DNA from 4 places in the Blautia sp. LMAG:36 genome. Region 1 is predicted to be linked to each of the others. Evidence: riboswitches for the same ligand, from Rfam matches in the RefSeq annotation. Region 1 holds a riboswitch; each other region holds the start of a gene.
The links. A riboswitch is a leader RNA that binds a small molecule or an ion and turns the genes downstream of it on or off. The one in region 1 is predicted to bind cobalamin.
Positions count from the first base shown of each region.

Region 1 (6,037 bases):
AGAAGTATACATTTGGCAGCAATGGTGTCCTGGATACCAACCCAAGCACTACTACAGCTACAAGCTCCAGGACCATCAAGAATTTCCTTGCTAATGCACTGCTTCCGGTAGGAAAGACTCTTTACGTATGGGGCGGCGGTCACAACTGGTCGGATGCGACCAGAAAGGGCGTCAGTCCAAAATGGAAACAGTGGTATGACAGCAATTCCAGCTCCTATAATTACAGATATTATATGGATCTCAGTGAAGCTACAGAACAGAAGGGCCTTGACTGCTCCGGCTTTGTAGGATGGTCTGTATATCAGATCATGCAGAGCAGATCCGGTGGACCTATGTACACGGATGTTTCCGGAAATCTTGGATCTTTGTATTCCGGCAAGGGAATGGGTACCGTTGTTTCCCAGTCTCAGCTGGCAAGCTCAAACTGGAAGCTTTATCCGGGAGATATCGGATACAACAGCGGACATACTTGGATCGTTCTCGGACAGTGTTCCGATAAGAGTGTTGTGATCCTCCACTGTACACCGAATGCCGGCGTACAGATTTCCGGAACACCGACACCAAGCGGAACTTACGGAAGCCAGGCAATCAAGCTGGCAGAAACTTATATGTCTAGGTATCCTGGAGCCAGCAAATATGACTATCATGAATCCAGTGGTAACTATATCCGAAACGGTGCATACTTCAGATGGAACAGAAGCACTCTTTCCGATCCCAACGGATATCTGAACAAGACAGCCAATCAGATCCTTGCAGATCTGTTCTGATTAGGATGTGCTGAAAGAAATTTGTATGTAACAAATAGCAATAAGAAACGTGAGAGGAGAACCTGAGATAACCCGGGTTCTCCTTTTTTAATGTCAAAATCATTAATAAATGTTACAAAGTTTTAAACTAATTAATAGAAAATCCTTGCAATCCAAATAACACTGTGTTAATATATAAAAAGATTGAAACAAGATATTGCAAAAGTATTACAAAGAAAACCAACGAAGCGGATGGTCAGATCCGCTGTATTAAATTAGAATCAGATTGCGAGGGTGAACAGTCATGAAGAAAAGGATATTATGTCTGACACTGGCGCTCATCATCAGCGGAGCACAGGTAGTCAGCGTAAGCGCAACAAGAGAAGATGAGGCAGCACTTCAGCAGGAGATGGATGCGACCAACGAACAGCTGAATGCGACTTATTCCAGATTGGATGAGCTTTCCTCACAGAAGTCACAGATTGAAGGCGAGATTTCGACTCTTGATGCCAATCTTGTAAACGTGATGGTTTCGATCCAGACACTGGAGGGAGATATCTCCAATAAGGAAGCCGACATTGCATCTACACAGACCAACCTTGAGAAGGCTAAAAATGCCAAGCAGAAACAGTATGAGGCAATGAAGAAACGTATCCAGTATCTCTATGAGAAGGGTGGAGACGATGCATGGTTCCAGATGATGCTGAATGCAGAGAACCTGTCTGACCTTCTTACAAGAGCAGAGTACACACAGAAGACTTATGAGCAGGACCGTAAGAGTCTTGAAAAATATTCCAATACGATCCAGCAGGTGGCAAACCTGGAGGCACAGTACACACAGGAGAAGGCAGAGCTGGAGGGAATGAAGCAGGAATATGAGGCAGAGTCCCAGAACCTGCAGGCACAGCTGGATGAGAAGCGTGCCACATCCGCAGATTATGATAATGAGATCGCCTACGCACAGCAGCAGGCTACAGATTATGCTAACCTTCTTGCAGAGCAGACTGCAGAGCTTCAGAGATTAGAGGCTGAGCGTATTGCAGCAGAGGAAGAGGCAAGACGTCAGGCCGAGGCTGAAGCAGCAGCGAGAGCACAGGCTGAGGCAGAAGAGGAAGCAAGACGTCAGGCAGAGCAGGAAGCACAGCAGGATGAGGCGGACGAGAGCGAAGACGTACAGCACGATGAGGACGGCGACGTGATCGAGAATGCAGATGAGGATACTGCAGAAGATGACACCGAGGCTGTGGATGAAGATGCAGACAATGGTGAGAATGATGATGCGTCCGAGGATACTGAGAATACAGAGGATAATGCAGACGCAGATTACGATAACAGCACAGACGCATCTGAAGAAAGTGCAGAGGACACATCTAATGCAGAGGATACATCTTCAGACAGTGACAGTTCTTCTTACAGCAGTGGTTCCGGATCTTCTGTTGTGAATTATGCTACACAGTTTGTGGGGAATCCTTACGTATGGGGCGGAACAAGCCTTACCAATGGTGCAGACTGCTCCGGATTTGTACAGAGTGTCTATGCGAACTTCGGAGTCAGCCTTCCGAGAACCTCCTATGAGCAGCAGAATGCAGGTACAGAAGTATCCTACGCAGATGCACAGCCGGGAGATCTGATCTGCTATGGCGGACACGTGGCTATTTACATGGGTAATGGCCAGATCGTTCATGCATCGAACTCTCAGGACGGGATCAAGATCAGCAATGATGCTACATACAGAACAATTGTATCTGTAAGACGTCTTGTATAATAAGAACGTACAACAGAAAATAAAAATACAGCAGCCCGACAGCAGTTTGTCGGGCTGTTTTTGACGTCGGAAAAAATATTGAAAACCCATGGAACGGAGTGAACAGCAACAAAATATGCTCAAAAATGTATAAATATTGAAAACAGTATTGACATATAATTAACAGGATGTTATTATAATGTCAGTATAATTCCATATTGAACATAGCAAGTGCTGAGGATAGCTGACAGTTATATATTGATTATCAGAAGTCCACAGAAAAGGGAATCAGGTGTGAAACCTGAGCGATCCGGTCACTGTAACGGAGGAGCGAATCTCATAGTCCATTGTACGTATGTATGAGAAGGAGAGAGGAGTCATGATCCCGGAGCCAGGAAACCTGCTTGTTATGGCGAGGTTAAACTTCCGTGTAAAGTGTAACAACCATTTCAGGGACTCCGCACCCCTGGGACGTTGTCTACTTTTTTACGAGAGTAGGCATTTTTTTATGGAATGCGCCTGTTCATATGAATTATACATGATTAAATGGCAGGCGATACTACTCCGGATACATTCGTTCCCTCCGCGCACTCATGAACGGATTATATTTCTACCCCGGGGTGGCATCGCTACCTCTTTTTTTATAGGAAAAAATTATGTGTGGTTATGTCAGGAGAGGAGAAAAGAGCCATGGAGAAACCATACTGGGAAGGCAAAGAATACTCTTACTTCAGCCACAAAAACTGTGAATATTTTCCGTGCCATAAAGGAGCAGATCCGGAGAACTTCAATTGTCTGTTCTGCTATTGTCCTTTATATGCACTGGGAGATAAATGTGGTGGTAATTTCCGCTTTACGGAAAGCGGGATCAAAGACTGCACCGAATGCAAGCTTCCTCACAGAAAAGAAAATTTTGGATATGTTACAGGTAAATATAGCGAGCTTGCGGAAATTGTACGAAAGCAGCGGGAAAAATAAAAAACAGGCCAGTTCAGATACAGGAAAATGTATATTCCTGTGTTTGAACTGGCCTGTTTTGTTTTAGGGGACAATATCTGTTATCTGTCGGAAAAGATACAGAAGATCATTCTCTGGTTTGGAGAAAAACCTTGAGTCTGGGAATCTGGTTGTTGAGGATCAGCTGTTCCGGAAACATGGCCTGATGAACAAACTCAGCAGCACAGGTAAAATCTCCGATATGCTCCGGGCCATGGCTGTCACTGGAAAGAAGCAGCGGCAGATCATATTTGCGGCAGCATCGAAGGATCTCGAAACAGTTTTCTCTTGTGTCGCCACGATAGCCATAAGGTGCAAGAGAAGCTTCGTTGATCTCAAAGATCGTGCCGGTTTCCCTGGCAGCCCTTGCAAGCGCATCATAATTAACCGGGTAATGAGTGTTATCACTATGTCCGAGGATCTTTACACAGGGGTTTTTCATTACATTGATAAAAGCTTCTGTGTTTTCGGCTCTGGTACCGCAACGGTAATTCCAGGCATGCATGCTGGCAATGGCGTAATCAAGTTTACATAATAATTCCTGATCTAAATCTACCGTTCCGCTGCGATCAAGGATATTCAGTTCAATTCCGTAGAGTAATTCTACACCGAAATGTTTTTTGGGAGAATAGGTAAGGCTGCGGAAATAGGAGGAAGTTCCGGCTGCCAGAGTGCCGGGACCGTGATCAGTGATCCCGAGAAGCCGGAGACCTTTCTCGGCAGCTGCGCGTGCCATGTTTGTGATGGTACATTCCGTGCCGTGACCACTGGCGATGGAGTGGGTATGCATATCAGAAAGATACATAAAAATACACCTCTTTTACTGTTTGAGAACATGTGACAGAGCGGAATACGAATGTCCGCTTTGCATAAATTTTTTCTGAAAAACAAAGGAATTCCTATATAAATCCAAGTATGGCAGAGCAGAAAAACAAAGTCAATAGAGAAAAACATAAAAATACAAAAAACAAATAAAATCAACAGGGCGCAACCGATAAAAACCACAAAAACAGCTAGAAACACATGTTGGATTTCGTTGACATCGAAGTAGGGGTAAGGTATAATAAAACTACATGAGCACATAGCCGGACAGGAGCGGTTCTGGAAGCGTAGAGGCAGACAGATCACCAGAAACAACCGGTTATGAGAAAGGAGAATCATGGAGAAATTTCATATAGCAGATGTTCCGAAAACAGACAGGATCACACATCTTGTAGATAATCTTTATGCAAAGATGCCGGTGATCGAATCTGCCAGAGCAAAACTGATCACAGAGTCTTACAAAGCAACAGAAGACGAGCCGATTATCACCCGCAGAGCCAAGGCATTTGCCCACATCCTGCACAACATTCCGATCATCATCCGTGATGAGGAGCTGATCGTTGGAAGCAGCACTTTGGCGCCGAGAGGCTGTCAGACGTTTCCGGAGTATTCTTTCCAGTGGCTGGAGGATGAGCTGGATACAGTGGCTACCAGAACAGCCGATCCATTTTATATTGCGGAGGAAACCAAGGCGGAGCTCCGTGAGGTACATAAATACTGGAAAGGCAAGACTACCAGTGAGCTTGCAACCTCCTACATGGCACCGGAAGCGATTCTTGCCATTGACCACAATATTTTTACACCCGGAAACTATTTCTACAATGGTGTAGGACACGTAACCGTTAAATATGAAGAAGTTCTGGCGATCGGTTATGAAGGGATCATTGCCAAAGCTCAGAAGGAACTGGATGAGTGTAATGTAGGAGATGGTGATTACGCAAAGAAATCCCGTTTCCTGGAAGCAGTTATCATGAGCTGTCAGGCAGTTATCGACTATGCACATCGCTATGCCGAGCTCGCAGAGCAGATGGCATATCAGTGTCAGGATCCGACCAGAAAACAGGAACTCCTTCAGATCGCATCCAATTGTACACGCGTACCGGCGAAGGGCGCCCGTAACTTCTATGAGGCGTGCCAGTCCTTCTGGTTTGTACAGCAGCTGATCCAGATGGAAAGCAGCGGACATTCTATTTCTCCGGGACGTTTTGACCAGTATATGTATCCATATTACAAGAGTGATATGGAAGCAGGCAATCTTACCAGAGAATTTGCCCAGGAACTGATGGACTGCATATGGGTAAAATTAAACGACCTGAATAAATGTCGTGATGCTGCATCTGCAGAAGGCTTTGCAGGCTACAGCCTTTTCCAGAACCTGATCGCAGGTGGTCAGAACAAGGATGGCGAGGATGTGACCAATGATCTCTCCTTTATGTGCATCCAGGCGTCTATGCATGTGCACCTTCCGGCACCGTCTCTTTCTGTAAGAGTATGGAACGGATCACCACATGAATTCCTGATCAAGGCTGCAGAGCTTACAAGAACAGGAATCGGACTTCCGGCTTATTATAATGATGAGGTTATCATTCCGGCGCTGCAGAACAGAGGACTTTCTCTTGCAGATGCCAGGGAATATAACATCATTGGATGCGTAGAACCGCAGAAAGCCGGTAAGACAGACGGCTGGCATGATGCGGCATTCTTCAATATGTGCCGCCCGCTGGAGATG
Region 1 is NZ_NALB01000003.1:268,481-274,517, forward strand. It holds gene CCC17_RS01440 (N-acetylmuramoyl-L-alanine amidase family protein) at 1-767, shown strand, start outside; gene CCC17_RS01445 (C40 family peptidase) at 1,051-2,511, shown strand; cobalamin riboswitch at 2,743-2,912, shown strand; gene CCC17_RS01450 (cysteine-rich small domain-containing protein) at 3,181-3,468, shown strand; gene CCC17_RS01455 (phosphatase) at 3,575-4,291, opposite strand; gene CCC17_RS01460 (glycyl radical protein) at 4,646-6,037, shown strand, end outside.

Region 2 (6,037 bases), on a different contig from region 1:
TTCTACCAGTTCAACACCCACACCAACCTTCTCATATTCAGATTTCAGGTATTCACACAGTGACTTCCAGGAAGCATATTCTTCAGTCTGGAATACCAGTCTGAGGCTCAGTGGTTCTCCGTCTTTTTCTACAATACCATCTCCGTCTGTATCCTCATATCCTGCTTCCTTTAACAGTTCCTTTGCTTTATCCGGATCATATGGATAACCCTTGCTGTTTTCTTCTGTTACATAAGGAACTGTCGGAGACATAAGTCCGGTTGCCGGATTGCCGTAACCATCCAGCAGATCATTTACAATGCTTTCTTTATTTGTTGCATAATTCAGTGCCTGACGTACGTTTATATCCTGAAGCGCCGGTGTATCATAATTTTCGATCAGATAGTAAGAAAGTGTGGAAACCTGCTGTTCTGTCGATAAATTTTTATCTGCCTGGATAATACTGAAGCTTTCGGATGGAATATCCTGAAGATTCAGATCTGCCTCTCCACTCTGAAGTGCCATCACTCTGGCATCACCGTCTGCCACCTGTTTCAGAACTACTTTATCAATATTTGGTTTCTCACCGTAATAATTAGGATTTGGTACCAGGACAACCTCCTGACCGCTTTCATAACTGTCGATCATCCACATTCCGGTACCCACTTCCTGACAAAATTCTCCGTCTTCATCCAGTGCACTTTCACAGGTGAAACGGAATGGTCTTGGATAGCTGAATTCGATCAGCAGTGTATAGCATGGTTCTGCGAACTTAAATTCTACAGTATAATCATCTACCTTTGTAACATTTTCCAGTTTGGCTGAAAAGTTACCGATCACATCCTGTTCCACCCATCTGTTATAATTCCACATCACATTGTCTGCATTAAACACTGTACCGTCTGAGAATTTCACATCTTTTCTTAAATGGAACGTATAGGTTGTGCCATCTTCGCTGATATCCCAGGATTCTGCCAATGCCGGTTTGATTTCTCCATTTTCTCCGTAACGTACCAGAGGATCATAGATCATTTCATAAAGACGAAAATCCGGACCACTTTTTACCGGGTCACAAAGTTCAGGAGTCAGATCAATGGATGTCATTGCCGTAACTACTTTTTCCTCTTTTGCCTGTACATTGACACCTGTCAGTAAAGTTGCCGCCACCATGCTCAATGCTATCAATTTTGCTACACGTCTTTTCTTCATTTCTTCCTCTCCTTTGTTTGTTTTATATTTTACAGCATATGACATGCCGCAAAATGTCCTGTTTCAATTTCTGTCAATTCCGGTATATGCTCTCTGCATATATTTGTACATCTTCTGCACCGGTTCTGATATGGGCAGCCCTGTTCCGGAATGGTATCTGAAAATATTTTCTTTTCCTGCAATCCGATTCTTCGCATTTTCGGTTCTTTTACCGGAATAGAATCAAACAGATCTTTTGTATAAGGATGTACGGCAGTCTCCTTTAAGCTGTCCGTATGATCGATAAACTCGACCACGCGTCCCTGATACATAATAGCCACCTCTTTGCAGAGATATGGAACGTTGGACAGATCGTGAGTGATCAGTAAATAGGTCATCTCATATTTTTCCTGCAGCTCATTTAACAGATGCAGGATCTGCTTTCGTATGGAATAATCCAGACTGGATACCGGTTCATCACAGATCACAAGCTCCGGTCTTAATACCAATGCTCTCGCAATATTAGCTCTCTGACACTGACCTCCTGAAATCTGTCCAACATAACGGTTGCGGATATCCGGATCAAGCCCCGTCTGGATCAAAGCCTCCTTTACTCGCTCTTCATACTCACCCTCTTGCAGTTTTTCATGTAATTTCAAAATTTCCAAAATATTTTCTCCAATGGTATAACCGGGATCAAATACCCCGCTACTGCTTTGAAAGACCATCTGAAGATTCTTGCGATATGGACGAAACTGCTTTTCAGACAAATCCTGCATTTCCTGTCCCTGAAACCAGAATTTTCCATCTGTAGGTTTCTCCAGGCCGGCGATCAGCTTTCCGAATGTAGTTTTACCACTTCCACTTTCACCGATCAGAGCCATGGATGATCCTGCATGGATTTCCAGACTTACATCATCCACTGCCTTCACAATTTTTTTCTTGCCATAATATTTTTTTAAATGTTCTGTCTTTAGTAACGTACTCATACTTTTCCCCTATAAAACTGCATCCAACAGTTTTTTTGTATATGAATGCTGCGGATGATAAAAGATGTCTTCAACTGTTCCGTTTTCCACTATTTCGCCGTCTTTCATGATCGAAACATCATCTGCGATCTCTGCCACCACACCCAGATCATGCGTAATAAATAACACGCCCAGGTTTTCTTTCCTGGATAGCTGATAGATTTCTTCCAGAATCTGCTTCTGTACGGTTACATCCAATGCTGTGGTCGGCTCATCTGCAATCAGATAATCCGGTTTCATGGACATGGCAATGGCGATCATAACACGTTGGCACATACCACCAGACAATTCGTAAGGTTTTTTCTTCATCAGTTCTTCCGGATCACGCAGATTCATCATCCGCAGACTTTCCAACGCAGCTTCCCTTGCCTGTTTTTTGCTCATTCTGCGATGTTTCCTCAGTCCTTCCAGAAGCAGTTGTTCAACTGTAAAAAGCGGGTCAAGAGCAGCGGTCGGATCCTGAAAGATCATTCCGATCCTGTCTCCGTATAACTGTCGTTTTTCTTTTCCTGATAACTTCAGAAGACTCTTTTCGTTCAGTGTCACATCTCCGGATATCACCTTTCCATTTCCTGCAAGCAGATTCATGATCGTCAGAGAGGTAACTGACTTGCCGCTTCCGCTTTCTCCCACCAGGGCATGGATCCTTCCGCGCTTTACTTCCAGGCTGACATCTTTTACTGCATGAACCATTCCGTGAGAGGTCTGAAACTCCACATGTAATCTTTTTACCTTTAGAACATCATTTTTTGTCTGTTCCATTTTGTATTCCCTCCCCCAGATAATTAAATGCCAGAACAATGATCATGATCAGTATACCCGGATAAAACATCAGTCTTGGATAAGTCTGGATATAACTTTTACTGTCACTAAGCATGATCCCCCATTCCGGTGTCGGTGCCTGCACACCAAGGCCGATAAAGGAAAAACCGGCAATTGACAGAATGATCGAACCGATTTCCATTGTTGCCAGTGCGATCACAGATGGCAGGATATTTCTCAATACATGCCTGAATATGATCCTTGCGTGGCCGCAGCCTCCGGCTTTTAGTGCGGTCATATAATTTTTATTTTTTTCCTGAAGTGTCAATGCACGGGCAAGCCTTGCATATTCTGCCCAGGATACGACCGATAAGGACAGGATCAAATGAGCGCCGCTGGCTCCTACGGTTCCTGCAATGGCAAGTGCCACAATAAAGACCGGCATAGCCATAAATACATCAATGATCCTCATAATTATCGAATCGATTTTTCCACCTACATATCCGGCAAACAGTCCGATCGGCACCCCGACACATACGGTGATCAGAAGCACCGTAAAGCTATAGCTCAGTGAATACCGGCTGCCCCAGAGAAGTCTTGATAAAATACATCGTCCCAGCTGATCAGTACCTAAAGGATATGCCGCCGACGGATTCTTTAATTTTATCGAAACATCCACAAGCAGTGGATCATGTGGCGCCAGTACAGGTGCAAAAATGGCTGCCAATACAAAAACTATGACCACCATCAATCCTATTTTTGTTTTTGGTGACCGGAATACCTGTTTCCAGTACAGATTCTGGATCATGCTTTTTTCTGTTTTCTGCTTTCTTCTGCTTCCCATTCTATGATCTCTCCTTTACTTTAACTGGATTCGCCGGTCAATCGCAGAATAGGCGATATCCACAAGAAAATTTAATACTACAATGCCAACAGCCAGAATAAAGATAAAACATTGCAGCACCGGAGTGTCTTTTGAGATCACGGATTTCAATGCCAGATTTCCGATTCCCTGAATTGAAAAAATACTTTCTATCACAGCTGAGCCACAGAAAAAACCGATCACAATTGATACCAGACGTGTCAGCACAGGAATCAGAATATTTTTCAGACCATGACGCAAAATTACATTTACAGATGACAATCCCTTGGCTCTGCTGGCACGTATGTAATCCTGCTTCAGCACCTGTATCATATTGGTACGGATCAATCTCGTCATAATTCCAAAGAAACTGATATCCATGGCAAATGCCGCGAGAATCGGGATACCTCCGGCATCTCCTCCGATCACGGAAATCACTTTTAGCTTTACTCCAAATATATATAGCAGCATCAGACCGATCCAGAAAGACGGCATAGATACACTGAGGGACGACAAAATGCGAATGACTTTATCCAGAACTCTGTTTTCGTAAATTGCCGACAAAATTCCAAGAGGGACTGATACGATCATCAACAATAAAAACGAAGTAACTGCCAGTTTAAATGTCTGTGGAAAATATCTTTTTAATTCCTCAAAAGCCGGTTTTCTGGTAGAATATGATTTTCCAAAATCGCCATGAAGTGCCTGATCCAGCCATTTCCCGTATTGTACCAGCACTGGCTGATCCAGTCCTTCCTCATGCCGTACTTCTTCTATCTGCTCCGGTGACGGATGCTCGTATTTTTTCTCCGCCAGAACTCTGGCCGCATCACCTGCCGATATAAAACTCAGCATAAAAATAATAAATGTAACCGCCAGAACTACCGGAATCATAAATATAAAACGCTTTGCAATTACTTTTCCCATTTTCATTTCTCCTCATTTTTCATCTGTTTATTCGGTTAAAATAAAAAAAGCTGATATGATCCAGCATCATATCAGCACAAAAAACAAACCTCTACCTCAGGCAGAGCTTATTCCTTCTGTATCCCATCCGAATCAGAATTCTTCTGTCAAAAAGGCAAGTCTCCTGACTCCAGTTCTTCCTACTTACCATCTTCCCGGATCTCTCCAGTGATATTTTGGTTTTCGTCCCTGTCTGATATGCCCCTTGTCAAGTAGACAGGTGAGATATCTAAAGGTAAGCGACAAAAATACCTACATTTCATTTTGGAGTGTAGGTATTTTTATGCACACCATTTCTCTTTATATTTTTTAATTCGTTTGTTTTCTGGAATAGGATATTCTACTGGTATGTCAGATTTCAGTGCTTCTTGAACGTACTTCTAGGGGTGTTTTGCAGCAATACCTATCCTGTGGACGTTCTTTCACTATAAAATCTTATATAATCCTTTATTGCAAATCTTAATGAGGATTCATCAGTTATTTCGTACATCTGATACATTTCTGCTTTGATAATTCCCCAGAAACCTTCTGTTGGTCCATTATCAATACAATGTCCAACCCGAGACATGGATTGTCTCATTTCTTGTTTTACAAGTTTCTTTTTAAACATTTTGCTGGTATACTGGAATCCCCGATCTGAATGAAAAATCGGCTTTGCACAGGGGTTCAACGCAATTGCCTTATCAAAAGTTTTAAATACTAATTTATTATCATTTCTGGCACTAACAGCATATGACACAGGATATCTATCATACAGATCTATAATGGCACTTAAATACAACTTCTTTTTTTTACCTGGCACTTTAAATTCAGTCACATCAGTAGCCCATTTTTGATTGGGTGCAGTTGCGTAAAAATCTCTTTGTAATATATTTTGTGTTGTTTCATCTGCATTGGCATTCCTATATTTTTTCTTCTTTTTTCGTATAACGGAATGGATTCCCAGTTTTTTCATAATTCTGTGAACTCTATTTTTGCTGTACTTTGTTTGATTAAAATGATTGATCCAAGAAGTCATTCTCCGATACCCTAAGATATGACTAAAGCGTTCATCATACTCCTTAATGAGCTCTGCAAGTTTGATGTTTTCCATTTCATCCTCAGGTGTTTCACGGTGTAGCCATTTATAATAAGCAGCTCTTGCGACCTCCAAATGTTTACACATCCATCCAATACTCCAGTTTTTCTCTGTATGAAAATATTCTATCGCAAGATATTTTGATTCATGACGAACCTTACCCAGCCTCACATC
Region 2 is NZ_NALB01000009.1:303-6,339, reverse strand. It holds gene CCC17_RS12405 (nickel ABC transporter substrate-binding protein) at 1-1,188, opposite strand, end outside; gene CCC17_RS12400 (oligopeptide/dipeptide ABC transporter ATP-binding protein) at 1,218-2,156, opposite strand; gene CCC17_RS12395 (ABC transporter ATP-binding protein) at 2,166-2,957, opposite strand; gene nikC (nickel transporter permease) at 2,938-3,801, opposite strand; gene CCC17_RS12385 (ABC transporter permease) at 3,817-4,746, opposite strand; cobalamin riboswitch at 4,883-5,095, opposite strand; gene CCC17_RS12380 (IS3 family transposase) at 5,189-6,034, opposite strand; partial or broken gene CCC17_RS12375 (helix-turn-helix domain-containing protein) at 6,031-6,037, opposite strand, start outside.
Region 2: it holds a riboswitch for cobalamin, as region 1 does, so the genes downstream of both, CCC17_RS12385 (ABC transporter permease) here and CCC17_RS01450 (cysteine-rich small domain-containing protein) in region 1, are expected to answer to the same signal.

Region 3 (6,037 bases), on a different contig from region 1:
AAGCCCAGGGAAGGAAATCATCATATCTGCGATACGCATGATCACTGCATCCACAACGCCGCCGAAATATCCGGCAATAACTCCTAAAAATGTACCGATGACAAAGATCACCGCAACCAGACATAAGGTCATGATCAGAGAGGTTCTTGTTCCGAAGATAACACGGGAAAGAAGATCTCGTCCAAGCTTATCCGTTCCGAACGGATGAGCGGAGCTTGGCTCCTGCAGAGATTCGGTCATAACTGCATCCAGTGGATCATATGGTGAGAGCTGCGGCGCAAAGATCGCAATTCCGATCACCACGAGACCCAGAATGAAGAAAAGAGTGAACTGTTTATTTTCTTTGAATGTTCGTAATACCTTTTTCAATTATCTATCCTCCTTAAGTCTTGGATCGAGATAAGTATAGGACAGATCCACAAGCAGGTTGATGCACATGTACAGGATCGCGATCCAGAGTACATAGCCCTGTACAAGAGGATAGTCACGACAGGAAATCGCCTTTACTGCCATATTTCCCATTCCAGGCCAGTTGTAAATGATCTCTACAACTGCAGTACCTCCCAGAAGACTTCCAAGGGAAAGTCCCAGCAGCGTTACCAGCGGAAGCATAACATTAGGAAGAACGTGTTTCCAGAGAATGACGCTTTCCTTGATTCCACGCATTCTTGCACCTGTGACATAATCCTGGTGAAGTTCCTCCAGTACTGCACTTCTTACCTGTCTGGTATATTTTGCAGACATAGCAAGTGCAAGAGTCAGCGCCGGGAGGATCATGGATTTAAAATCCGTACTGCCTCCTGCAACATTGATCCAGCGAAGCTGAACACCAAAGATGCTGAGAAGGATCAGGCCCAGCCAGAAGCTTGGAACAGATACTCCCACAAAGGTAATTCCTCTCACAAAATAATCCGGGAATTTGTTCTGATATACAGCGGCCAGGATTCCAAGCGGTATGGAAATAATGACCATCATCAGAAGTGCCAGCAACGACATCCTCAGCGTCGGCCAGAAACAGGATACCAGTTTATCTGTTACCGGCATTTTGAAAGAATAGGACTGTCCCATATCTCCTGTAACAACACCCTTCAGCCAGGAACCATACTGCACGAGAAAGGGCTGATCAAGGCCAAGCTCATGTCTTGTCTGTTCCAGAAGCTCTGGTGTAGGAAGATTACCACACTCTGTCAGCATGATCTCCGCAGGATCACCAGGTGACAGGTAGGTCAGTCCAAATGTGAAAAAGCTGATTCCAAATAATACAATGATGATCTGGAGAAATCTTTTTCCTACTTGTTTCTTTGTCACGTTTTACTCCTTTCCTCATTTGATGCGATTTTAACATTGCCGTTTTAATTGAGTTAGATAAAAGAAACTATTGGATTCTTAATATGCAGAATATGCATGGAATTTTAGAAAATTTGCACGAAAAAAGCCCGTGACGAAATACGGGCATACAAAATAAATATGCTTCCTATCTTCCGTAAGAATCATTTTAAAACAATTGCAAGCAGGTCTCCTGACTTAGGATCCTTACCCTCAGACACCTTCCCGGTCTATTTCTCACGCACTCGACCAGTGGTACTTTGTCTGAGGATTCCCCCTTACAGTGACGGGATCGTACCGGATTTACACCGGTTTCCCTATTAATCCTCTCAGAACTTACAACGGCTGATGTGAAAATCAGCAAATGCTGTTAAATTACTGCAACATTATATGATAAAACTATAGTTTATGTCTATGGAAAAATGTTATATTTTTAGAAAACTCATAAATTTTGTTAAAGATGCTTGAATTGTATATATCCCCCATGGGGGATATGACAATTGGATTTATCTGATCTGCTAAAAAAACACGGATTTTACCTCGCTATTTTTACAAATAGAATAGCAAATGGTAAAACCCGGTTTTCTTACTGTTTCAATATGATTTCAGACAGAAGCGTTCTGAAAAGGTTGTTTACTATCAGGTCAGAGTCTCCGTGATCGCTGCATATGCGATCATTGGTCCGTCTTCAATAATGTTCAGACTGGCTGTTTGATAAAGTACGACTCCGTTTTCAGTTGCAATAGATGTGTAAAGTAAATTCCCATAGTAATCTCTCAGTTCACCCAGTTCTTCCCCCTTAAAAAAGTATTCTCCAGGCTTCTTGGACGGATACCAGCATCCGGTATACGGCGCATATTCATAGACTACATTTTCAAGAAGCATCTGACGGTAATGCTTCAGACCATGACACGCCTTTCCCTGGAGATGAAAAACAAGGTGACGGACGTCTCTTTTATCCTGTTCTACTTCCTCCCAGGTCCAGTAGCTGTGTCCGCCTCTTTCGATAAGAATACTTGGAATTCCAAGAGAAGAAGCATAATTGTAGGCGCCACCTGTGGCAGTTGTGGAACGGACCACATATTTTACGCCGATATGCCGTGCCATATGTAATGACTTCTCTGCTGTTTTTTCATCTACAACCCCTACATAATAAACATAGGGATGAAGCTGTTCGAACCCATCTCCACTATGCAGGTCGATATAATAATCTGCTATGGAAAAAAGCTTTGTCACTATAGCATAGGCAATACGATCTGCAGCTGTTCCCTCAGGATCTCCGGGGAAAACGCGGTTCAGGTTCTTGCCATCCTCATAGACCAGACTCATGGTGCGATGCTCAAAGCCGCTGACATTGACCAGTGGAACGATGATCACATTTCCCTTCAGTTCTTCCGGTTGAAATTCTTTTGCAAGTTCCATTGCCGCCTGGATCCCCACATACTCCGCACTGTGTATTCCTGCTGTGATCAGTATCGTCGGTCCGTCTTTCACTCCGCATATCACAGTTGCCGGCATTGCTATGCCGTATCCTGTGATCTTAATTTTCCCCTGTGCCTTCTCTCCTTTTTCAATCACCCAGTCATCAATTTTGATCATTGGTTGTTTCCCTTTTCCTTTTTTATATTTCCGCACTTTTGACGATAAGTATATCATGCCTAACCGAAATTGTACATATTCTTTTAAGATTCCGGGAAAACAGAAAAAAGCTTTCGTAACCGTTCATTCTGATCCGACGTACAAAAGCTTTTTTCCTGAATGATATATAATTTATCTTTTTACCAATTCTTTGGTGATTTCTTCCCAGCTGACTCCTTTTTCCACCATGAGTACCATCATATGATAAAGAAAATCTGAAATTTCGTATTTAATCTCTTCTTTATCCGGATTTTTGGCTGCAATGACGATCTCTGTGCATTCTTCACCGACTTTTTTCAAAATCTTGTCGATTCCTTTATCAAAAAGATAATTGGTATAGGAACCTTCCTTTGGATGTTCTTTTCGGTCAGTGATCACATCATACACATTCTGGAACACGTGAAGAGGATTGGTATCATCGTACTCCTTTTTCATCAGCGGTTTGAAGAAACAAGTACGGTTTCCTGTATGGCAGGCTGCGCCCACCTGCTCCACTTTGGCAAGGATCGTATCATTATCACAGTCAATGGTAAGAGACTTTACATACTGTACGTGGCCGGATGTCAGACCTTTGGTCCAGAGCTCATTCCGGCTGCGACTCCAGTATGTCATTTTTCCAAGCTTCAATGTTGTGTTAAAAGCAAGCTCATTCATATAGGCCAGCATCAGTACTTCATCCGTCCGGTAATCCTGGACAATAACCGGAACCATTCCGTCACTGTTTAATTTAAAGTCCGACCATGCAATATTACTTTTATATGTGTTTACCGGAATTCCGGCTTCTTCGCAGGTTTCCTTAAATGTATGCAGATCATTTTCAAGACTGCTTACATAAGCACCGCAAAGTCCGGACACAGCTGGTTCTCCTAAAAGCTCCAGAACGTTCTCAGATCTGTTTTCATCGGTATGAAGAACAATGGAAATCTGAGAAATCTCTGCAATTTCATTTTCGACAGTGTCCAAAGCCAGAACAGTGTCTGCATATGTTTCGATCAGATCCTGATTTTCTGTGAATTCTCTCAGATCAGAGATGCTGATCATCATACGCTCTTTTCCAAAGCGCCGGGATACTTCTTCCAGAAGCTTGATATTATTCTCTTTCGAAAAATTCAGTACAACTTTGGCACATCCCGCATAGATCAGCTTTTTTACATCTTCCATACGTTTGATATTTCCCGCTGCGATCACCGGGATCTCAGATACCTGACAGATATCACGGATTTTTCCGATCGCACGGTCATGCTCTGCATCTGCGGAAGAAAAGTCAAATACCAGAAGCTCATCTGCCCCATTGTCACCGTAAAATTTTGCAAGTGTTTCTACATTTCCGTCTCCGAAAAGATTTCTCTGTCCAAATCCGGTTACCGCCTTTTCTGAATGAAGATAAAGGCATGGGATCAACTGTTTGTTCATAAGTGGTCTCCTTCTGTATCAGAGGCTTCCCTTGGTAGAAAGCACGTCTGTGATCCGGGAATCGTACTGTGTTGCTGCATCAAGGGCTTTCGCAAAGCTTTTAAACATGGCCTCTGCCACATGATGGCTGTTTCCTCCGGAAAGAACCTTGATGTGAAGATTCATTGCTGCGGAATAGGATACTGCATAAAAGAATTCCTTTACCATCTCTGTAGCCATATCTCCTATTTTTTCCGTAGAAAACGCTGCATCCCATCCAAGATAAGGTCTTCCGGAAAGATCTACTGCGCAGAGCACAAGCACTTCATCCATAGGAAGGATACAGCTGCCGTAACGTTTGATTCCTTTTTTGTCGCCAACTGCCTCACGGATAGCGTTTCCAAGGACGATCCCTGTATCTTCAATGGTGTGATGATCATCTACATTCAGATCACCGTGGACTCTCAGCGTAAGATCATACAGTCCATGGCGCGTAAAACCGTCCAGCATATGGTCAAAAAAGCCAATGCCTGTATCAATATCGGAACTTCCTGTTCCATCAATATTCAGCTGCAGACGTATCTGCGTTTCTTTTGTGTTTCTTTCAATCAGTGCTTCTCTTGCCATTATTCGTTCTCCTTGTCCTCTTCCTCAAAACGGACTGCAATGGAATTTGCGTGTGCAGTCAGCTGTTCCGATGTGGCAAACTGGATAATGTCCTTGTGGATCTTTCGGAGTGCTTCCCTGGAATAATATACAATACTGGATTTTTTGATAAAATCATCTACAGAAAGTGCGGAGAAAAATTTGGCAGTTCCATTGGTAGGAAGCACATGGTTTGGTCCTGCAAAATAATCTCCAAGGGGTTCAGAGCTGTGCTCTCCGATAAAGATCGCACCTGCATTTCGTACCTTCATCATATCTTCAAAAGGATTCTTTGTGACGATCTCCATATGTTCAGAAGCAATTTCATTGGCAGCCTCAATGGCCTCGTCCATATCTTCTGCGATCAGGATATAACCAAAGTTCTCCAGGGATTTCTCAATAATGGCTTTTCTGGAAAGTACCTCAACAAAACCTCTGACTTCTTTATCTACCTGATCTGCAAATTCCTCATTTGTTGTGATCAGGATCGCAGATGCCATCTCATCATGTTCTGCCTGAGAAAGAAGATCTGCTGCAATATAACGAGGATTTGCAGTCTCATCTGCAAGAACGAGGATCTCGCTTGGGCCGGCAATAGAATCAATGCTTACGTATCCATAAACTGCCTTTTTTGCAAGCGCAACAAAAATATTTCCGGGTCCTACGATCTTGTCAACCTTTGGAATACTCTCGGTTCCATATGCAAGTGCTCCGATGGCCTGTGCACCACCCACTTTATAGATTTCATCTGCTCCGGCTTCATTGGCAGCAACAAGTGTGCTTGGATTTACTTTTCCGTCTTTTCCAGGAGGTGTTGTCATTACAATACGGTCAACACCGGCAACTTTTGCAGGAACGATATTCATCAGCACGGAAGACGGATATACAGCCTTTCCACCGGGAACGTAAACACCTACACAGTTCAGAGCGGTTACCTTCTGACCAAGCATGGTTCCGTCTGTTGTGCTTGTGAACCAGCTGTTCTGAAGCTGTTTTTCGTGATAGCTGCGGATATTCACCAATGCTTTTTTGATCA
Region 3 is NZ_NALB01000010.1:283,992-290,028, reverse strand. It holds gene nikC (nickel transporter permease) at 1-369, opposite strand, end outside; gene nikB (nickel ABC transporter permease) at 370-1,308, opposite strand; cobalamin riboswitch at 1,493-1,681, opposite strand; gene CCC17_RS13815 (M14 family metallopeptidase) at 1,966-2,925, opposite strand; gene hisIE (bifunctional phosphoribosyl-AMP cyclohydrolase/phosphoribosyl-ATP diphosphatase HisIE) at 3,097-4,377, opposite strand; gene hisB (imidazoleglycerol-phosphate dehydratase HisB) at 4,396-4,983, opposite strand; gene hisD (histidinol dehydrogenase) at 4,983-6,037, opposite strand, start outside.
Region 3: it holds a riboswitch for cobalamin, as region 1 does, so the genes downstream of both, nikB (nickel ABC transporter permease) here and CCC17_RS01450 (cysteine-rich small domain-containing protein) in region 1, are expected to answer to the same signal.

Region 4 (6,037 bases), 140 kb from region 1:
AGCGGGAAGCTGCCGTACATACAGAGGGACCACTTCTGATCCTTGCAGGAGCCGGTTCCGGAAAAACAAGAGTGCTGACCCACAGGATCGCCTATTTAATGGAAGAAAAGGGCGTAAACCCATGGAATATCCTGGCGATCACCTTTACCAACAAGGCCGCCAGTGAGATGCGGGAACGTGTGAATAAAATTGCGGGAATGGGTGCGGAGAGCGTATGGGTCTCCACCTTCCATTCCGCCTGCGTGAGGATCCTGCGCAGACATATTGAGGTGCTGGGCTTTGGCAGTAATTTTACCATTTATGATGCCGACGACCAAAAAACAGTCATGAAGGAAATCTTCCGGAAGTTTGATATCAATACCAAGATCTACAAGGAACGCGCTGTTCTTGCTGAGATTTCCCATGCCAAGGATGAACTGATCACACCGGAAGAGATGGAGCTGAATGCAGGCGGCGATCCGGATGCACGGAAGATTGCCGGTATGTATAAGGAATATCAGTCTATCCTCCGGGGAAACAATGCGCTGGATTTTGATGACCTGATCGTGAAGACTGTGGAGCTTTTTCAGCATAATCCAGATATCCTGGACTATTATCAGGAACGTTTCAAATATATTATGGTGGATGAGTATCAGGATACCAATACTGCCCAGTTTAAATTCGTAAGTCTTCTTGCTGAAAAATACAAGAATCTCTGTGTGGTTGGTGATGATGATCAGTCCATCTATCGTTTTCGTGGAGCAAATATCGGGAACATCTTAGGCTTTGAGAAGGTTTTTCCTGAGGCTAAGGTGGTGCGCCTGGAACAGAATTACCGTTCTACCCAGAACATCCTCAATGCAGCCAATGAGGTGATCGTCAACAACACAGAGCGTAAGGAAAAACGCCTCTGGACAGAGAACGAAGAGGGCGATAAAGTACATTTCCGTCAGTTCAACAACGGATTTGAGGAAGCGGAGTATGTTGCAGGAGAGATCATCCAGGGGCGCCGCAACGGGAAATTCCAGTACAAGGACTGTGCAGTACTTTATCGGACCAATGCCCAGTCTCGTCTCTTTGAGGAGAAATTTCTCCTAGCAAATGTTCCTTATAAGATTGTCGGCGGCGTGAACTTTTATGCCCGCAAAGAGATCAAGGATCTGTTAAGCTATCTGAAGACCATTGACAATGCCAGTGATGATCTGGCTGTGCGCAGGATCTTAAATGTGCCAAAAAGAGGAATCGGACTCACCAGCATCGGCCGTGTCCAGGACTATGCGGATATGATGAACCTGAGCTTTTACGATGCGCTCCGCGTGGTGGAGGAAGTACCGTCCATTGGCAGGGCAGCAGGAAAGATCAATGATTTTGTATCCTTTATCCAGGGACTGAAAAGTAAGGCAGAGGCCTATACAGTCCGTGAAACCCTGGAAGAGGTCATTGAACTTACCGGTTATGTGAAGGAACTGGAGGCAGAGAAAACGGAGGAGGCTCAGGCGAGGATCGAAAATATCGATGAGCTGATCTCCAAGACAGAATCCTTCCAGGAAGCCATGGAGGAGGCCGGACAGCCGGCAACACTTTCTGCATTTCTGGAGGAGATCGCACTGGTGGCAGATATCGATTCTGTTGATCCGGATCAGGATTATGTGCTGCTGATGACTCTTCACAGTGCCAAGGGACTGGAGTTCCCAAATGTATTTATCGTGGGAATGGAGGACGGTGTTTTTCCGGGATATGCTTCCATCTGGTCCGGTGATCCGTCGGATATCGAGGAGGAGCGAAGGCTCTGTTATGTGGGGATCACCCGTGCCATGAAGGAACTGACTTTAACCTGTGCAAAACAGCGGATGATCCGTGGGGAGACTCAGTATAACCGTGTGTCACGTTTTGTAAGGGAGGTTCCACGGGAGCTGGTAGATCTTGGACATACCATTCAGGAGAAAAAGCCCAGAGTAGATGATATCGTATCTCCGAAAAGCGCCTATGCCCAGATGAAAATGAATTTCCAGGCAAAGAGCACCCTGCAGAAAAAAGATTTCACAGTGAAGAAGGCGGACAGCCTGGACTATGGTGAGGGAGACACGGTCCGTCATGTGAAATTCGGAGTCGGTATCGTAAAAAATATCGCAGACGGCGGCAGAGACTACGAAGTGACGGTAGACTTTGACAAAGTCGGCGTGAAAAAAATGTTCGCCGGTTTTGCCAAGCTGAAAAAGATCTGAGAGGGATCTCTCCGGGCAGACTATTTCTGCAAAAAACTGTAAAAATCCGGCCTCAAGGTTGTAATTGGAAAACCGGTATGTTAGAATCAGTATCAGCGTAATTGAATTGCTGTGAAGTGGACAGTATCACCGGCACATATGCTGCCGGATACTGTGAGAGGGAATCGGGTAAAAAGCCTGAGCGGTTGCGGCCACTGTATACAGAAGAAGGGATTTCACATGCCATTGCAGAAACTCATGTGAGAAGGCGAAATCCCGATGTCAGAGAGATTCTGGAGAAAATTCTGATATATCATTCATGATCGGCTAAAAGATGAATGGTGTATCAGTTTTTATTTTGCGGAGTTTTTTCTGAGTCTGTAAGTCAGGAAACCTGCTTGACAGTATGTAAGTGGGAGCTTCCGTACAAAGTGTTCCGTGCAGATTTTATGAAGCCCCATCTTTTCGGTTACCCATAGGCAACAGGAGATAAAACAGGCGAAAAGAGAGGAAATGAAATGAAAAACAAGTATGTATCCACAAGAATCATGGCAATGGTAATGGCAGCGGCAATGACCGTATCAGCAGCTCCGGCTGTTTATGCCGCAGAGAGAGCAGACTCCGAGACCATCAAGGAAGACAACCAGCCGGCAGCAGAAGACAGTACAGAGTCTGCAGACACCGAAGATTCTTCCGCAGAGGCAACCAAGACAGAATATCATCTGACCATCACAACCTATGATTACGATGGAAACGAAATCGAAACCACTTATGAAAAAGCACCGGAAAAAGTCCTTGCTGTATATCAGGGAAGCATTGAGACTATGCTCGCACTTGGTCTGGAAGACCACCTGGTAGCTACCGCAGGTCTTGATAATGAAGTTCCGGAAGATCTCAAAGAAGCATTCTCAAAAACAAATTATCTTGACGAATTTACCCCATCCCTTGAAACTGTAACAATGCTGGAGCCGGACATGATCTTATCCTGGAGCTCTCTTTTCTCTGATAAGAATCTGGGAAATGTAACAGACTGGATCGACAAAGGCTGCAACACCTACTACAACACCAATACTCGTCCGGACGGCGACAGAACACTGGAAAATGAATTCACAGATATCTTAAATATCGGAAAGATCTTCGATGTACAGGACAAAGCACAGGCTATCGTTGATGATGCAAAAGCAGTGATCGACAAAACTCTTACTGCAACTGCAGATGTAAAAGACAAACCAAGCGTAATGGTATTGGAGCCTCTTGGAGATGACATCACAAACTATGGCGTAAAGAGCCTTGGCGGAGATATGGTAACACAGTTAGGCGCAACTCTTGCAAACCCGGATGCTTCCACCGTTGGAAAAGAGGATATCATCGCAGCCAACCCTGACGTGATCTTTGTGGTTTACATGCCATATGCAGGAGATGATCCGGAAACTGTTAAGAACAGCCAGCTTGCAGTGATCCAGGATGATGAGTCCCTGAAGAGCCTTGACGCAGTAAAGAACGGACGTGTTTACCCGATCATGCTCAGTGAGATGTATGCAAGTGCAACACGTACCCAGGACGGAATCGAAACTTTTGCAAAGGGATTATATCCGGACGTAAATCTTGACTGATCGGAGAAAATGCAGTGAAAGAAACAGCTTCACAGAGAAAAAAAGATAAGGTGCTCAGAACATCCATGTATGTGGCAGTTCTCATCGGACTTGCAGGATTCCTTATTTTTTCCATACTTGCAGCCATCACTTTTGGAAATGCGGATCTGTCACTGAAGGATGTATACAGCGTTATCGCTTATAAATTGTTTCATATAAAAAGTCTGTCCGCCTATGCGGAAGGCGCAGTTCATGATGTTGTGTGGCTGATCCGGCTGCCTAGAGTCCTTCTGGCTCTGGCAGTTGGAATGGCTCTTTCCGTGTGCGGCGTGGTGATGCAGGCTATCGTGCAGAACCCGCTGGCAGACCCGTATGTGCTGGGTATCTCATCTGGTGCATCTCTGGGTGCCACACTGGCCATCATGCTTGGAATCGGAAGCTTTCTTGGTGGAAACTCTGTGGGAATCACAGCTTTCATTGGCGCGATGATCACTTCTTTTGCGGTGATCGCCATTGCAAACATGGGTGGAAAGGCAACTTCCGCAAAACTGATCCTTGCGGGAATGGCGGTCAGCGCAGTCTGTTCTGCTTTTTCCAATTTTGTCATTTATATTACCAATGACAAAAATGCGGCAACAGAAGTTATGAAGTGGAGCATGGGAAGTCTTGCCGGAGCAAGCTGGACCAGAGTGGGTGTAATGCTTCCGGTCACGCTGGTGTGCGTGGCTGTTTTCTGGACGCAGTACCGGAACCTGAATCTGATGCTTCTGGGAGATGACGTATCCATTACCCTTGGAACAGATCTGCACAGACTGCGGACTTTTTATCTGATCGTTGCTTCTGTTATGATCGGATTTGCCGTGTACTGTGCCGGTGTGATCGGATTTGTGGGACTGGTGATCCCTCATGTGGTCCGGATCCTTTTTGGAACAGATCACAGAAAACTGCTCCCCTTAAGTGCGCTTCTTGGTGCATCGTTTCTGATCTGGTGCGATGTGGCATGTCGTGTGATCCTTAAAAATTCCGAGATGCCCATCGGTGTGCTGGTATCCATTATCGGTGCTCCCTGCTTTATTTATCTGCTTGTGCGGAAATCCTATGGATTCGGAGGTGCCCGGTAATGAAGATCACCACAGAAAATATTCAGGTTGGCTTTCACGCCAGACAGATCCTGAAGGGAATCTCCATGGAATCCCAGGATAAGGAACTGGTAGGAATCATCGGACCAAACGGAAGCGGAAAATCCACTTTGCTGAAATGCATTTACCGTATTCTGAAACCAGACGCAGGAGCCGTGTATCTGGACGGCGAGGAGCTTCATTCCATGAGTGTTCGAAGTTCTGCGAAAAAAATGGCCGTGGTGGCACAGCACAATTATTATAATTTTGATTTTACGGTCCGCGAGGTGGTTCTTATGGGGCGTGCGCCTCATAAAAAGACTCTGGAACGGGACAATGCAAAAGATTACCAGATCGTGGATGAAGCGCTGAAAACCGTACAGATGGAGGCGTTTGCAGACCGTACCTTTTCCACTCTTTCCGGAGGAGAGCAGCAGAGGGTGATCCTGGCAAGAGCACTTGCCCAGCAGACCTCTGCACTGATTCTGGATGAGCCTACCAATCATCTGGACATTACCCACCAGATCATGCTGATGGAGCTGGTGAAAAAACTTAATGTAACCGTGATCTCCGCTATTCACGATCTGAATATTGCAGCAGCATACTGTGATAAGATCTATGTACTGAAGGACGGAGTTCTGGAAGGTTACGGAACGCCGGAAGAAGTCCTGACCCCGGAGCTGATCCGCAGGATCTATAAAGTAGAAGCGGAGATCGTTTACGACAGCCGCGGAAAGATGCATATTTTGTTTTTATGATTCTGGCTGTGAGGCGGGATGCATAGAGGGAAAAAGATGAAAAAGATCGGGATTTTGACATGCCTTAATTCCAATGATGTGTGTACCAGGGCAGGATGTCTGTCTGCATTTCGGGAAAGAAGAGATTTTTTTTCCGGCTATCCGGAAGATACGATTCTGGCAGCTGTGATGACATGCAACGGATGCAAAGAAACCAATGCAAAAGAACCTGCTGAAGATGAGGGGATTTTGGAAAAGGCAGATCGGCTGGTCAGTGAAAAGATCAGCGTCATCCATGTCGGGGTATGCCGTCTGAATGAGGAAAAAAAGGAATGTCCGCGGATAACACAGATCTGCGGTCTGATAGAAGAACGCGGGATCAAAGTGATCCGAGGAACCCATAAAGA
Region 4 is NZ_NALB01000003.1:127,153-133,189, forward strand. It holds gene pcrA (DNA helicase PcrA) at 1-2,204, shown strand, start outside; cobalamin riboswitch at 2,303-2,598, shown strand; gene CCC17_RS00820 (ABC transporter substrate-binding protein) at 2,702-3,796, shown strand; gene CCC17_RS00825 (FecCD family ABC transporter permease) at 3,811-4,896, shown strand; gene CCC17_RS00830 (ABC transporter ATP-binding protein) at 4,896-5,651, shown strand; gene CCC17_RS00835 (CGGC domain-containing protein) at 5,688-6,037, shown strand, end outside.
Region 4: it holds a riboswitch for cobalamin, as region 1 does, so the genes downstream of both, CCC17_RS00820 (ABC transporter substrate-binding protein) here and CCC17_RS01450 (cysteine-rich small domain-containing protein) in region 1, are expected to answer to the same signal.